Regions from separate parts of the Lysinibacillus sp. NPDC097195 genome, predicted to be linked through region 2. Evidence: riboswitches for the same ligand, from Rfam matches in the RefSeq annotation. Region 2 holds a riboswitch; the other holds the start of a gene.
What was found. A riboswitch is a leader RNA that binds a small molecule or an ion and turns the genes downstream of it on or off. The one in region 2 is predicted to bind S-adenosylmethionine.
Positions count from the first base shown of each region.

Region 1 (7,494 bases), on a different contig from region 2:
GGCACTCACACAATTAGGTCCTCAAACAATTATAAAGCTACCTAAAAATTGTTTCATTTTGGCTCATGCTAGGGATGATGGTATACTACAGGAAATGATAGCAGAGGAGCCTACAAATATGATTCAATTAATCCATTATCCTAAATGTACAACTTGTAAAAAAGCTCAGAAGTGGTTAAACGACAATGGCGTTTCATACGAAGAGGTACACATCGTTGAACAAGCACCTACGAAAGAACAATTGAAGGCTATTTGGCAAGCGAGCGGACAGCCGCTAAAGAAGTTTTTTAACACATCTGGCATGAAATATCGTGAGCTTGGGTTGAAGGATAAACTGGCGGAAATGCCTGAAGATGAACAACTTGCATTACTTGCTTCTGACGGAATGTTGATTAAACGCCCAATTGTGACGGATGGAAAAAAAGTAACGTTAGGTTTTAAAGAAACAGAATTTGAACAAGCTTGGAATTAACTGCTTTTATCCTTGTTTTTATGAAAGAAGTATGGCACACTGAAAGTGAATATATTACATATTTATGGAGGGGTTTTTGGCATGAGCACACCTAAAGACTTACGTTACTCTGAAGAACACGAATGGGTAAAATTAGAAGATGGTAAAGTACGTATCGGTATTTCACATTTTGCACAATCAGAATTAGGAGATATCGTTTTCGTTGAGCTTCCACAAGTTGGCGACGAGATCAAAACAGATGATCCATTCGGAAGCGTAGAATCAGTTAAAACTGTATCAGAATTATACGCACCAATTTCAGGTACTGTAGTGGAAGTAAATGCAGACTTAGAAGATAGCCCAGAGTTCGTAAATGAATCACCATATGAAAAAGCATGGATGATCGTAGTCGAGCCTGCTGATGCATCAGAGATTGAAAACCTTATGACTGCAGAACAATACGAAGAATTAATTGCAGAATAAACAAGCCTATAATAGAAAAACGTCGGACAACATACCGGCGTTTTTTATTATATAATCGGTTCGTTTTATTCAGCTAGTAAACGATTTAAGTATTTAGAGAGCTAAATATTTTAGTGCCTAGCCGGTATAATGAATAGTAATATTGTCCAAATGGCAAAGCTGCAAACATGTAGGTCTTAGCATAGTAAGATAACTGTCTAAATGGGGGTGGCGTGATGTTCGAAGGGAAATGTTTAATCGTGGAAGGCCGTTCGGATAAGCTTCAAATTGAACCTATTTTGAGTGAAGATGTTACAATACTTTGTACGAATGGAACAATTGGTGTGCATCAGCTAGAAGAATTACTCGACCCATATGAGGGCTGTGAGCTATATACATTTTTTGACGCAGATGCATCTGGAGATAAACTCCGAGCATTAATGGACAGACATTATCCAGAGGCGGAGCATCTACGGACAATGCCTACTTATAAAGAAGTAGAAACAACACCGAGGAAAGTGCTTGCAACAATTTTATTGCGCGCGCATTTTTCCATCCATAATGAATATATTTTATAAGGTTGCGTGAAACAATGGAAGAATGGACAAAAGAGCAGTGGGAAACGGCTGTAAAGTCTGGTGAAAAAACTGCCTTTTATTTATATACACCGATGTGCGGAACATGTGCCGTCGCATCCAAAATGATGGATATTATTGACCAGTTATTGCCACAGCTTCAAATCGGCAAGGCAAATATTAATTTTTTAGAGCAAATCGCTTATGATTATCAAATCGAAAGTGTCCCTTGTTTACTCGTTAGTGATGGCGGTAAAGTGAGCGAAAAAGTGTATGCTTTTCAATCCGTACCATTTTTATACGAATTGTTAAAAAAATCAATTGACTGAACTTTGCTAGCGTGGTAAAGTAACAAATATATTAAAAAACATTAAATATATCGAACTCTTATAAAGAGTGGCGGAGGGAAGTGCCCTATGAAGCCCGGCAACCATCACGTATGTGAAAAGGTGCCAAATCACTCAAAGATTTATCTTTGAAAGATGAGAGAACGGTTTAGCGTATAAAAGTACGTGACCCCTTCTACTTGTCCATGAGTGAAGGGGTTTTTTATATAAGAAAAGGAGTATTCGCTATGATACAGCTGCAAAATATAACGAAGAAATACAAAACCGCAAATGGCGAATTAACTGCTGTCAAAGATGTCAATCTTACGATAAACAAAGGTGAAATTTTTGGCATTATCGGCTATAGTGGCGCTGGTAAAAGTACGATGATTCGTTTATTAAACGGTTTAGAAAAGCCAACAACAGGTACCGTGAAAGTTAACAACCAAGAATTTTCTTCTATTAGAGGTCAAAAGTTACGTGATGCCAGACAAAAAGTAAGTATGATTTTCCAACATTTTAACTTACTTTGGTCTAGAACTGTTGCAGAAAACATAGCCTTCCCGTTAGAAATTGCAGGGGTTGCAAAGAAAGAGCGAGAGGCACGCGTCAAAGAGCTTATTGCACTTGTTGGATTAGAAGGTCGTGACAAGGCGTATCCTTCACAGCTATCAGGTGGTCAAAAGCAACGTGTTGGGATAGCACGAGCGCTTGCTAATAATCCAGAAGTATTATTATGTGATGAAGCGACATCAGCACTGGATCCTGAAACAACGGATGCGATTCTTGATCTTCTGGTTGATATTAACGAGCGTTTAGGCTTAACTATTGTGTTAATTACCCATGAAATGCATGTTATCCGCAAAATTTGTCATCGTGTGGCGGTAATGGAAGCTGGGGAAATAGTAGAGCGCGGTGAAGTATTGCAGGTGTTCCAAGCTCCGCAGGCAGCCATTACGAAAAAATTCGTTTCTCAAATTACCGATAATAAGGAAACGCAGGAGACAGTGGCACAGCTAAGAATAAATTATCCGACAGGACAACTTGTGAAGCTTGTTTTTGTAGGTGAAAAAACAGAACAGCCGGTTATATCACATTTAGTGAAGCAGTTTGATGTAGAAATAAGTATTGTCCATGGCAATATTTCGCAAACGAAAAACGGCGCATATGGCACATTAATTGTGCAAATTGATGGCACAGAGGTAAATGTAGCTGCAGCTTTAAGTTATTTAAATACAGTTGAAGTACAAACGGAGGTGATTGCAAATGCTAACTAGTCTATTTCCGAATGTCGATTGGGAAAAAATGTGGTCCGCAACATATGAAACACTTTATATGACTACGCTGTCCACAGTCGTCACATTTATCCTTGGTTTAGCCATTGGCATAATCCTCTTTTTAACAAGTCCCAACCAACTATGGGCAAATAAGATGGTTAACTTTTTAACAGGATCGGTCGTCAATATATTCCGATCAATACCATTTATCGTATTAATTATTTTATTAATACCATTTACAAAGTTTTTACTTGGGACAATTCGAGGAGCAAATGCAGCTCTACCTGCACTCATTATCGGTGCTGCACCATTTTATGCGCGAATGGTTTTAATTGCATTACGAGAAATTGATAAAGGTGTTATTGAAGCGGCACGCTCGATGGGTGCTAAAACATCTACGATTATATGGAAAGTGCTTATTCCAGAATCATTACCGGCACTTATTTCAGGAATTACAGTTACAGCTGTAGCACTTGTTGGCTATACGGCGATGGCTGGTATTATCGGCGCTGGTGGTCTAGGAAACTTAGCATTCTTAGATGGCTTCCAACGCAATCGCCAAGATGTGACATTAATGGCAACTATTTTGATCTTAGTAGTTGTATTTATCATCCAATGGATTGGCGATATGATTACAACGAAAACGGACAAACGTTAAACAGGTTACACCGGTTATTGACCGCTAACATATTGAACTTATTAAAGGGAGTGTAGACAAATGAAGAAGTTATTAGCAGGGTTATTATTATCAGTACTTGTACTTGCTTTAGCAGCTTGTGGTGCTGGTAACAAAGACGAAGCAGGTTCTGGCGATAAAACAGAAGGTAGTGCAGATACAGCAGAAAACGTAACATTAAAAATTGGTGCATCGAACACACCTCACGCAGTAATTTTAGAAAAAGCAAAACCGATTTTAGCTAAAGAAGGTATTGATTTAGAAATTGAACCATACCAAGATTATATACTACCTAACCAAAATTTAGATTCTGGTGATATTGACGCAAACTATTTCCAACACATTCCGTACTTTAATCAGCAAATAAAAGATAATGGCTATGATTTCGCCATTGCTGGTGAAATTCATATCGAGCCAATCGGTATTTACTCTAAAAAATATAAATCTCTTGAAGAGCTACCTAAAGGTGCGACAATTTTATTATCAAACTCAGTTACAGACCACGGTCGTATGCTGTCATTATTAGAAGCAAAAGGCTTAATTAAATTAAAAGAAGGTATCGACAAAACAGCAGCAGAAATTAAAGATATTGTAGAAAATCCAAAAGACTTTAAATTCGATGCCAATACTGCACCAGAATTACTTGTGCAAATGTACGAAAATGAAGAAGGCGATGCCGTTCTTATCAACTCAAACTATGCAATTGACAATGGTATTAACCCAATCGAGGATTCTATTGCACTTGAAGATAGTCAAGAATCTCCATATGTAAATATTATTGCTGTACGTGCTGGTGATGAAAATAAACCAGAAATTAAAAAACTAGTAGAAGTATTAAAATCGAAAGAAATTCAAGACTTTATTATGGATGAATGGAAAGGTTCAGTTCTTCCAGCTAAATAATATTTTATTACGCAAGTAAAAAATAGTACAAGCCATGAAAATGGTTTGTACTATTTTTTTTGGGGGATAATAATTTCTAAGATCACAGCCTTTCCCGAATTGTTTAGAAATTGTTTAGATTTATTTAATATGCTTACTGTTATAATATGTTTCGATAATTAATATAGGAAATTTCGTTTTTTAGTCCTAATGGAGGTGGAATATTATAACAAAGAAGTTTAAGGGTGGTCTTTTAGTTATAGTTATCCTTGTTTTTGTGTTGATGAGTTGTTCACAAGGAAGTGACAAGATAATAAAGCAACCGATTTCATCTACAGAGGAGTTTGTTATCGATAAACTTATGACAAAAGATGACCTATTACGTACGGATTTAACGCAACAAAAAAATGTATTTTTATCTGAATCAGTAGGATTATGGTTGACTTACTTACTAGAAAAGGATGATCAAGTTCGTTTTAATGAGCAATTTGAGGTAATAAATGCTTATTTTTTAGAAAAAGAATTTATAGTGTGGCGACTTGACGGAAAAAAACAAGCGTCTGTTAACGCACTGATTGATGATTTTAGAATTATTCAAGCGCTAATAGGAGCAGGCGAAAAATGGCATGATAAGCGTTATATTGCATTAGGCAAGGCATTAGGTAAAAATCTTGTGAAATACGGAATGCTAGAAAATACATTTGTTGATTATGTAGATGTCCATACCCATCAACAAGCTACAAACCTAACATTAAGCTATATTATGCCTTCCGCTCTTTTACAGATGCGACAATATAAACTCATCTCGAAAGCCCAACTAAAACAACAATTAGCTATATTAGCGAATGCACCCAAAGCGGAAGCGGGTTATTATCCGAAATATTATGATATCACTTCCAAAAACTATGAATATGATACAGAGTTACACCTAATCGATCAATTATATACGGCCTATCATAGTGCAACAGCAGGTTTGGAAACAGAGGCTTTTTCCAACTGGTTGCTTTCTTTATATAGTAGAGATCATAAATTATACGGTCGCTATGATGCGAAAACAGGTGAGCCAGCTGTACTTTTCGAATCACCAGCTGTCTATGCTTTAGCTACTTGTTATATGTTAGAAATCCATAATGATGAAATGGCGGAGCAATTTTATCAAAAAATGGAATCGCTCAAGGTGAGTGAAAATACTGGATATGTAGACCCGCAAACGAATGCGACACATATCTTTGATAATTTATTACCACTATTGGCTGAAAGAGAGGTCGACGATGCGAACAGCAATAAAATGGAATAAAACTATATTTCTTTATGCAATTTTACTTATATTGCTTCTACAATTACCATCCTACTTTTTATTACACCAAGATAGTGAAAGTTTATTATTATATATCTTTCTGTTACTTTTAGTGCTGGTCACGCTTTGGAGAGGTACGGTTACAGGGCTAATTAGTAGTTTGTTATTTATTTTTATTAGTGGTTCTACATTACTATATATCGGGATGACGGAATCAGTAGCAATGTTAAGTAAAGCATTTTCTATGCAGTTATTTTTGCTGTATGGTGTAGTATTATTGCTTCTCGTATTATGTGCTGGAAAGATACATGAACTATTAAAAGCGCAAGAAAATTATATAAAAAACTTACAACGGGATGTCAAAAACTTTGTAGCCATAGATGTGGTAACGGGTTTTGAGAATGAATCGCGTATGCATGTTGTTGTAAATGAAGAAATGCGTAGAGCTGATCGCCATCAACATACTTTTGTGTTTATTATGCTAAAGCTTGAAAACTATGAGAAATTTAAAAAGCTGTATGGTTTCAAAGAAGCACAATATCTATGGAAGCAACTGGCGGAAAAAATACAACAATCTGTTCGACAAACAGATAAAAAATTTCGTTACCGTGAAAATTATTTGGCCCTTTTATTAATTGATACATCGGACCAATACATTGATATCATTTACGATAAGTTGGATCAAGCGCTAAAAAACCATCAATTATTGAATAAGCGTTGGGTGACCCTTAGCTATAAAACAAGTTATTTTACTTATACCCCACAGATGGAGCAAAGCTTCGATGATTTATTAGCAGAGATGGAAAGGGAGATGAGATCAAGTGCGCTTTAAATTTGGCATACTCGTCTTCATTAGTCTTTTTTATTTGTTTAGTATGCCTCAGCATTATCAAGCAAGTGCAGATGGCAAAGATCTTGCCCTTATTTATGTGACGAGCAATCGTCAAGTAGATGAAGAGGTACAAATTTTACGTGAAATGCTAGAAGCTTATACCACAGTAGATGTCATACCAATTGAAAATGTTCAAGAAAATACATTGGCTGATTATAAGCGCGTTGTATTGTTCAATGGCTATAAAATGCAAATTCCAGCCACAGCATTACAAGCATTAAATAAATTTCAAGGACCAGCCGTTGCTATAGGGGAAAATATTGAACAATTGGCTCCATTTGCACATTGGCACTGGAGAAAGACGGTGGAACTGCGAAAAATCGGTGAGCATGTATTAGAAAGGCCCCTCGAATGGCACGTGATACACCCACCTGATGACGTTGAAATGAAAGTGATGGCATCTTCATTTAATGCGGAGTTCCCCTTTGTTATGAAAGAAAGGACCAGCAATTGGTCTTATATAGGGGGAGTTATCCAATCATCGCCTGTTCTATATGACTGGCCAGCTATATTGGGTGATTTATTAATACTTCCACCCCCGACCATACATCCGGCATTTATTGTGTTAACAGATATTAATATGGAAACGGATGTTGGGGAATTAAAGAAAGTAGTACAACAATTACAGCATTATAACGTACCTATAAATTTACAAA
Region 1 is NZ_JBIWDP010000002.1:255,058-262,551, forward strand. It holds gene ACIQXI_RS14715 (arsenate reductase family protein) at 119-472, shown strand; gene gcvH (glycine cleavage system protein GcvH) at 554-934, shown strand; gene ACIQXI_RS14725 (toprim domain-containing protein) at 1,150-1,491, shown strand; gene ACIQXI_RS14730 (thioredoxin family protein) at 1,506-1,817, shown strand; SAM riboswitch class I at 1,873-1,977, shown strand; gene ACIQXI_RS14735 (methionine ABC transporter ATP-binding protein) at 2,063-3,091, shown strand; gene ACIQXI_RS14740 (methionine ABC transporter permease) at 3,081-3,749, shown strand; gene ACIQXI_RS14745 (MetQ/NlpA family ABC transporter substrate-binding protein) at 3,810-4,670, shown strand; gene ACIQXI_RS14750 (hypothetical protein) at 4,933-5,946, shown strand; gene ACIQXI_RS14755 (diguanylate cyclase domain-containing protein) at 5,921-6,778, shown strand; gene ACIQXI_RS14760 (hypothetical protein) at 6,768-7,494, shown strand, end outside.
Region 1: it holds a riboswitch for S-adenosylmethionine, as region 2 does, so the genes downstream of both, ACIQXI_RS14735 (methionine ABC transporter ATP-binding protein) here and metA (homoserine O-acetyltransferase MetA) in region 2, are expected to answer to the same signal.

Region 2 (7,494 bases):
TTATTATACTTTATCGGTAGTTTTATGCAAACAGAAATTATGCCGGAGACACCAACTTTATCCTTTGCTGTTTTATTTACGATTATTATTGTCTTTGCCTCGTATTTAGGCATTGAAGTATTTGCACGCTCTGCGGAACTACTATTTCCGATATTTATGTTCATTTTCATTGTATTTATGATTTGTATTTCACCACAAATTAATATAGAAAACATTCAACCTATTTTTGAAACAAAGACAAAACCATTATTAATTAGCACATTAACTTTTATGAGTATTTTTTCATTTCCACTTGTCGTCTTACTCATGTTTTTTCCTTCAAGTGTCAATGTTATCAAATCAGCACAAAAAGGCTTTTATATTGGTACCATAATTGGAGGGGGCGTATTAATCATTATTATCGCCTTATCAACACTTGTGATTGGGCCAACGAATACTTCCATTGAAACATTTCCTAGCTATGCACTAGCACAAAGAATTTCTATCGGTAATTTTTTTGAGCGTATCGAAATTATTATGGCTATCATGTGGATTATATCTATTTATATCCGAACATTTATCTATTTTTATGCCACTGTCATTGGGTTAGGACACGTACTCAAAATTAAAGACTCTCGCCCATTTATATTACCATTAGGCATGTGTATGATTGCACTAGCACAAATCGCCCATCCAAATATCGTTCACTCTAATAATTATAATCAAAAAATTTGGCCATTGTATTCTGCTGTCTTCACTGTTTTACTAGCTATATTACTTCTAATTGTCGCTAAAATACGCAACATAAAAAATGCTCAAAATCAGCAAAATACATCAAGTAATTCACAAGAAGCGAAAGTGCAGATAAAACCGCAAGAACCTAAAGAACAGGCTATCCCCGAGGAACCTAAAGAACAAGCTACACCCGAGGAACCTAAAGAACAAACTAAACCTGAGGAACCTAAAGAACAGGCTACACCCGAGGAACCTAAAGAACAAACTACACCTGAGGTACCTAAAGAACAAACTACACCTGAGGTACCTAAAGAACAGGCTACACCTGAGGTACCTAAAGAACAACCTACACCTGAGGAACCTAAAGAACAAACTACACCTGAGGTACCTAAAGAACAAACTACACCTGAGGTACCTAAAGAACAACCTACACCTGAGGAACCTAAAGAACAGGCTACACCCGAGGAACCTAAAGAACAGGCTAAACCCGAGGAACCTAAAAAACAGGCTAAACCCGAGGAACCTAAAGAACAAACTACACCTGAAAAAACAAACAATCCTAAGACAACAGACTTGCAATAAGTTAAAAATAAAGACTCCGGTTTCTCAAATAACGCTTGAGAAACTGGAGTCTTTTTTACTATATTAAAAATCGTGCCATCTTAAATATGATATTCGATTTCGTCTACAAAATCCCATTCATATGGCGTTTCTTGGTACACATAGTAGTTAAGCCAATTCGAAAATAATAAATGGGTATGTGCGCGCCAGGTATTAATCGGCTCTTTTGTAGGGTCATCATTCGGGAAATAGTTAACTGGCACCGCAATATCAATCCCTTTTGCTACATCACGACCATATTCATCAGCTAAAGTTGTTGCATCATATTCTAGGTGACCCGTAATCATAATGTTCTTATTATCCTTTGACTGAACAATAAATACGCCAGCATCTTCTGAGTAGGATAATAATCGCAATGCAGGGTGATTGCGTACTTCGTCGATTGAAACCGATGTATAGCGCGAATGTGGTGCTGTAAATAAATCACTAAAGCCGCGAACAAGATCAACCGTTAAATCTGTAATTACATGTGAATATACACCAGAACATTTTTCTGGTAATTCAAATTTGCCAATACCATAATGATGATATAATGCAGCTTGCGCACCCCAACAAATATGCAAGACAGATGTAACATTTTTCGCAGACCAATCCATTATTTCCGAAATTTCTTCCCAATAATTCACTTCTTCAAATGCCATTTTTTCTACAGGTGCACCTGTAATAATCATCCCATCAAAGCGACGATGGCGAATTTCTTTAAATGTCGAATAAAATAGCTGTAAATGTGATTTACTCACATTTTTTGATTCATGTGTCGCTGTATTTAAAAAAGTAATATTTACTTGTAACGGGGTATTCCCCAGCAATCGTAGCAGTTGTAACTCTGTTTTTTCTTTTTCAGGCATTAAATTAAAAATTAAAATGTTTAATGGACGAATTTGTTGTGTTTTTGCACGGTCTTCCTCCATTACGAATATTTTTTCCTCGCGTAAATGTTCTCCAGCTGGTAAGTTTTTCGGAATATTAATTGGCATGTTGTATTCCCCTTTTCTTTAATTTATCTCTCTATGTAAAATTAAAAAATCCCCCTCATTCCATAAGAGCAAGAATGAGAAGGATTATTATCACGTTCACTCTTATCTCTCAAAGGAAAATCCTTTGGTGGAATTAGCACCTTTCTAACAATGTTAGAGGTTGCTGAAGCGTCATAGGGCCAAATCCCTCAGCTTCTCTTGATAAGATTATTCAATTAAACAGAATTGTATCATGAACAATTAAGAATTTCAATAATACATAGAATATTTTGTGATTAAATGAATGAAAGCCTATTACTTGTTGAACACTAGTATAACTTTATTACTTCATATCGTTTATTTTATGCCTTATAATAAAAAGCATAGAAGCAAAATAATGAAACAATTAAATCTTAATGGTAATCATGAAGGTATTATGTTAACATATACCTTTAGTAACAGAGAGGAACGTGAGTATTTTGATTAAAATTGAACTCCCAAAACCAGACTTAGTAATTCGCCAACGCGAGCAAGTATTAAAACCAGGGGATGTAGAAATTCCACCTTTCCATGGTTTTATTGATTTCCATAAAATCACGCGTGAAAAAGGCGGTATTTTCTTATTCTACAACGAAAAAAATGAACTTTTATTTGTAGGGAAAGCTCGTAAAATCCGTCAACGTATTAAAAAGCATTTTGAAGATAATGTATCACCGATGAAAAAATACCGTGATGAAATTTTCAAAATTGAAGTGTACGAAATTGATGATCCAATGGAACGTGAAATTTACGAAACATATGCGATTAACACATTCCGTGCAAAATATAATCTTGATAAAGTATTTTATTAAAATGAACGCCGTTAGCATATAACTTGCTAGCGGTTTTTTTTATTTAAAGAAAAACACCCCGAGTGTTGTATCACTCAAGGTGCTTAGCATTTAGATAAATAAATCTTCATCCTTAAATTTATTGGCCGTTAATAAACTGACGATAACAAAGATTACTAAGGATGCTATGATCGGTATTGTCACCGTATGCATGCCAAAGATTGTTGGATAAAAGCGATCAATGATAATGTAGAATGTCATGCCTGTTATCATAGACGCAATTGCACCGTATTTATTAGCCTTTTTCCAATACAAACCTAGGACGACTGACCAAATAAAGACCGCTTCTAGACCACCAAAGGCAAATAAATTAAGCCAAACTAATAAATCTGGTGGATTTAACGCAAAAACAACAACAGCCAAGCCAATTACTGTCGTGACAATAAAGCTAGCACGTTTAATTTCTCCGTCATTAGCCGTTGGTTTCACGTAATTTAAATAAATATCCTTCACGACTGTTGAACTAACTAACATAAGTAATGCATTTACCGTTGACATTGTCGCTGCCATTGGTGCTGCTAGTACAATGCCTGCTAAAAATGGCGGTAAAACTTTTAGTGTTAAGAGCGGCATCACTTTATCGCCAATTTCGATACCAGGAATTACTGGACGGGCTAGCACACCAATCAAATGCATGCCGAACATAATCGTCCCTATAGCAATGGTGCCAATTATTATGGCTAAATGCATACTTTTAGAATCTTTATAGCTCATCGCACGAACGGCTATTTGTGGAAGCCCAACGACACCAACCCCAATTAAAATCCAAAATGTAGAGACATATAAAGGTGTTAATTCACCCTCTGCACCAAATGGCGTCACTAATTTTGGATTTTCTGCAACAAGGGATGTCATAATTTGATCAATTCCCCCACCTGCAACGATTGTCCCAATGAGTAATATAACCGTTCCAATAACCATTATGGAACCTTGTACTGTGTCGGTTAATGCCACCGCTCGGAAGCCACCGATAATGACATAAATTAATACCGAAGCAGCAAATATAAAGAGTGCCACTGTATAATTTAAACCTGTTAACGATTCAATTAAGCGTGCTCCCCCGACCCACTGTGCCATCATTGCAGAAAATAAAAAGACAATAATACTAATGGCAGCTAAAATTACAATAACATGACTTTTATAGCGCTCACGTAAAAAATCAATTAATGTAATTGCTTGATAACGGCGAGCAATAATGGCAAATTTCTTGCCTAAAATCATTAACACAAAGTAACCTGCCGGTAGTTGCGCCATTGCTAATAGCACCCAGCCAAGCCCTTTGTTATAAGCGACACCTGGACCTCCAATAAAGCTACTTGCACTCCCGTATGTAGCAATCATCGTCATCGCTAGAATAAAGCCGCCCATTTCACGACCACCAAGAAAATATTCCTGTAAAAATGAATTTGATGAACGGACATGCTTATTGGCCCAAATACCAATACCAAAAATAATAATTAGAAATAATAGGAGCGGAAAAATGACTTGCCAATGCATTATTCATCCACCTCCTCTTCCTCAAATGGTACCTCTTTGAAAAAGAACTTCAGGACGAGCCAGATTAATACAATCATAAATCCAGTTCCACCGATACAACTATAGAAAAACCAAGCTGGGAAGCCTAAAATATACGTATATTTTGATGGATCCCCCGAGCCTAAGCCATATGCAAAGCCGTACCAAATAGCAAAGTTAACTATAACAAGTCCAATGCCAATGAGCGCCTCTCGATGCGCAATTTTAAAGCGTTGATCTTTCAAAATAGAATCCCCCTAACCTACTCTATTTTACTGTTATGTGGGGATTATGGGAAGTGTCGTGAAAAAATTGGTAGCTTTTGTAGCACATTTGATGATTTTACTGGCGATTTTACTATCTCTCGTGGCGACTTCACTATTTTTTGTGTCGATGCCACCCTCGTGTGTGGCGCTTTCTCAACCCCTTCTATAAATAAAAACCCGATTATCATCTTAGATAACCGGGTTTTGCTTTTTAATTATAATAAATCTTTACGTAATTGCGCAGCAGATTTTGGAGATAACAGACCGAATGGAATATCCAATACTGTTTTTGCTCCTTTATCGCCCGCTTGACTTAAACGATGTGCTGCACGAGCATAAGCTACCAGTACACTTGACGTAAAGTTTGGATTACTTTCAAGTTTTAAAGAGAATTCTAGAATTTGTTTATCGTCAGCACCACTTTCTCCACTGCGAATAACAAAACCACCGTGTGGCATACCTGTATGATTAGCATTAAATTCTTCTTCAGAGATAAAGTTTACTGTTGTGTTATACTCATCAAAGTAATTTGGCATTGTCACAATTTCTTGCTCTACTTTCGCTGCATCTGCACCAGCTTCAAGTACTACCCAACATTCACGTGCATGTTTTTCACGTGTCGTAAGCTCTGGATTTTCACCATTGCGAACACGCTCCACAGCATCTTTAATTGGTAATGTATATTGTACTGCATTTTTAACGCCATCAATACGACGAACTGCATCTGAGTGACCTTGACTTAAGCCGTCACCCCAAAATGTGTATGTTGTACCTACTGGTAATACAGCTTCACCTAAAACACGATTTAATGAAAATAAACCTGGATCCCAACCTACTGAAATCACAGATACTTTACCAGATTTTTGTGCTGCAGCGTCAACCGCTTCGAAAAATTCTGGAATTTTCGCATGCGTATCAAAACTGTCAATTGTATTAAACCATTGCGCAAAATGTGGTCCTTGTTCTGGTAAATCCGTTGCAGAACCTCCACATAAAATCATTACATCAATGTCGTCTTGGAATTTTTCAGCATCATCTACTAAATATACGCTTGCGTTACTTGCAACGCTCACTGTTGAAGGATCACGACGTGTGAAAACTGCTACTAATTCCATGTCTGGATTTTGCGAAATAGCAAATTCAACACCGCGCCCTAAATTTCCATAACCGACAATACCTACTCGAATTGCACTCATTAAAATTCCTCCTCATATTAACGTAACAATGTGAATACTTTCACGTTAAATCTAATTACAATAATACTTTGAGTTAGAAAAATTCACAATAGTTTGAGTACGTATTTTTGCCAAGAAATTATACAAGTTTGCTATGATTTCAATACTATAATGGCATGAATACGGTTACAATTTTCTAAAAATGGCTTAGAACTATTAAGTTTTCGTAAAAGCGCGGAAAATGAAGACTTTTTTGTCTATAGGTCTTGTACAATATCTATAACAATAAAGGGGGCATGTCGAGTGAAAAATCATTGTTATTCACTATGTAAAACAGTCGTTTTGGTAAATCCCAAAGATAACGGAATTTTTATTAATAAGCGAATTCTAACTGAGGCGAACAAGCACCTTGGTAATGAACGAGCAAGGGAAAAAATACCTGGACCTACCAATATGCCTTTATCAAACCCAATAAATGACCGTGATATGAACGAAGCACTTACCTATTACCATAGTGAGAAGCAAATCGCTCGCTGGTTGATTAAAAAAAGTGAGTACAATGAAAGTACGATTTATAGAATTTCTTGCGCTAATTGAGAAAGCCGTTTTTCATCGACAATATGATAGCCATTTTTTCGTTTTTCTAAAATATTATCCTCACAAAATTGAGCAAGCACATATAACAAATGACGATACGATACACCTAAGTACTCACAAATTTCCGTATGTTTTTCTTTATAAACACCTTTGTCAGAGGATAGCTGAATAAAAGCCGCCAATCGATTTTCAAGTGGATAAGCCTGATTTTGCGTGTATTTTGATGTCATCTTGGAAGCTTTCTCCCCTAAAAATACACATAGTCGACGTAAAAATGCTGCATCGGCTAACAACATTTCTTTACATCCTTGCGTGGCAATTGATAAACAAATGGTTTCTGTTACGGTTTGAATCCCCTTTGTATATCTCGCCTCATTGAGTAATTCAATTTCCCCCATAAAGCATGGTGCCTGTATATATTCAATTAAGGAAACCTTACCATTTTTATGCGTCATATACAGTTTTGCTCTGCCCTCCATCATATAGTACATCCGATCTGGAAAAGAGCCTTCCTTAAAAATCCATTCTCCCTTGTCAAATTTACATATTTCAATAAATGGATGAATGTCAAAAGAAAAGAAATCATCAATTTGAAAGTTTTCTATATAGTAAGATCGTTCTTCACCTGTAAGTTTTTGCATTTTTATTGAACTCCTCTTCAAAATATGAGATATCTCACATTATTGTAGCGAGGAACATGCTATTATTCAACATAGTTAAATGGAGGTACCAATTTTTATGAATAATCAACGATGGCTTT
Region 2 is NZ_JBIWDP010000001.1:1,185,451-1,192,944, forward strand. It holds gene ACIQXI_RS06095 (GerAB/ArcD/ProY family transporter) at 1-1,296, shown strand, start outside; gene metA (homoserine O-acetyltransferase MetA) at 1,377-2,312, opposite strand; SAM riboswitch class I at 2,412-2,520, opposite strand; gene ACIQXI_RS06105 (nucleotide excision repair endonuclease) at 2,771-3,142, shown strand; gene panF (sodium/pantothenate symporter) at 3,233-4,678, opposite strand; gene ACIQXI_RS06115 (YhdT family protein) at 4,678-4,941, opposite strand; gene ACIQXI_RS06120 (diaminopimelate dehydrogenase) at 5,178-6,158, opposite strand; gene ACIQXI_RS06125 (hypothetical protein) at 6,441-6,734, shown strand; gene yeiL (transcriptional regulator YeiL) at 6,710-7,375, opposite strand; gene ACIQXI_RS06135 (MFS transporter) at 7,473-7,494, shown strand, end outside.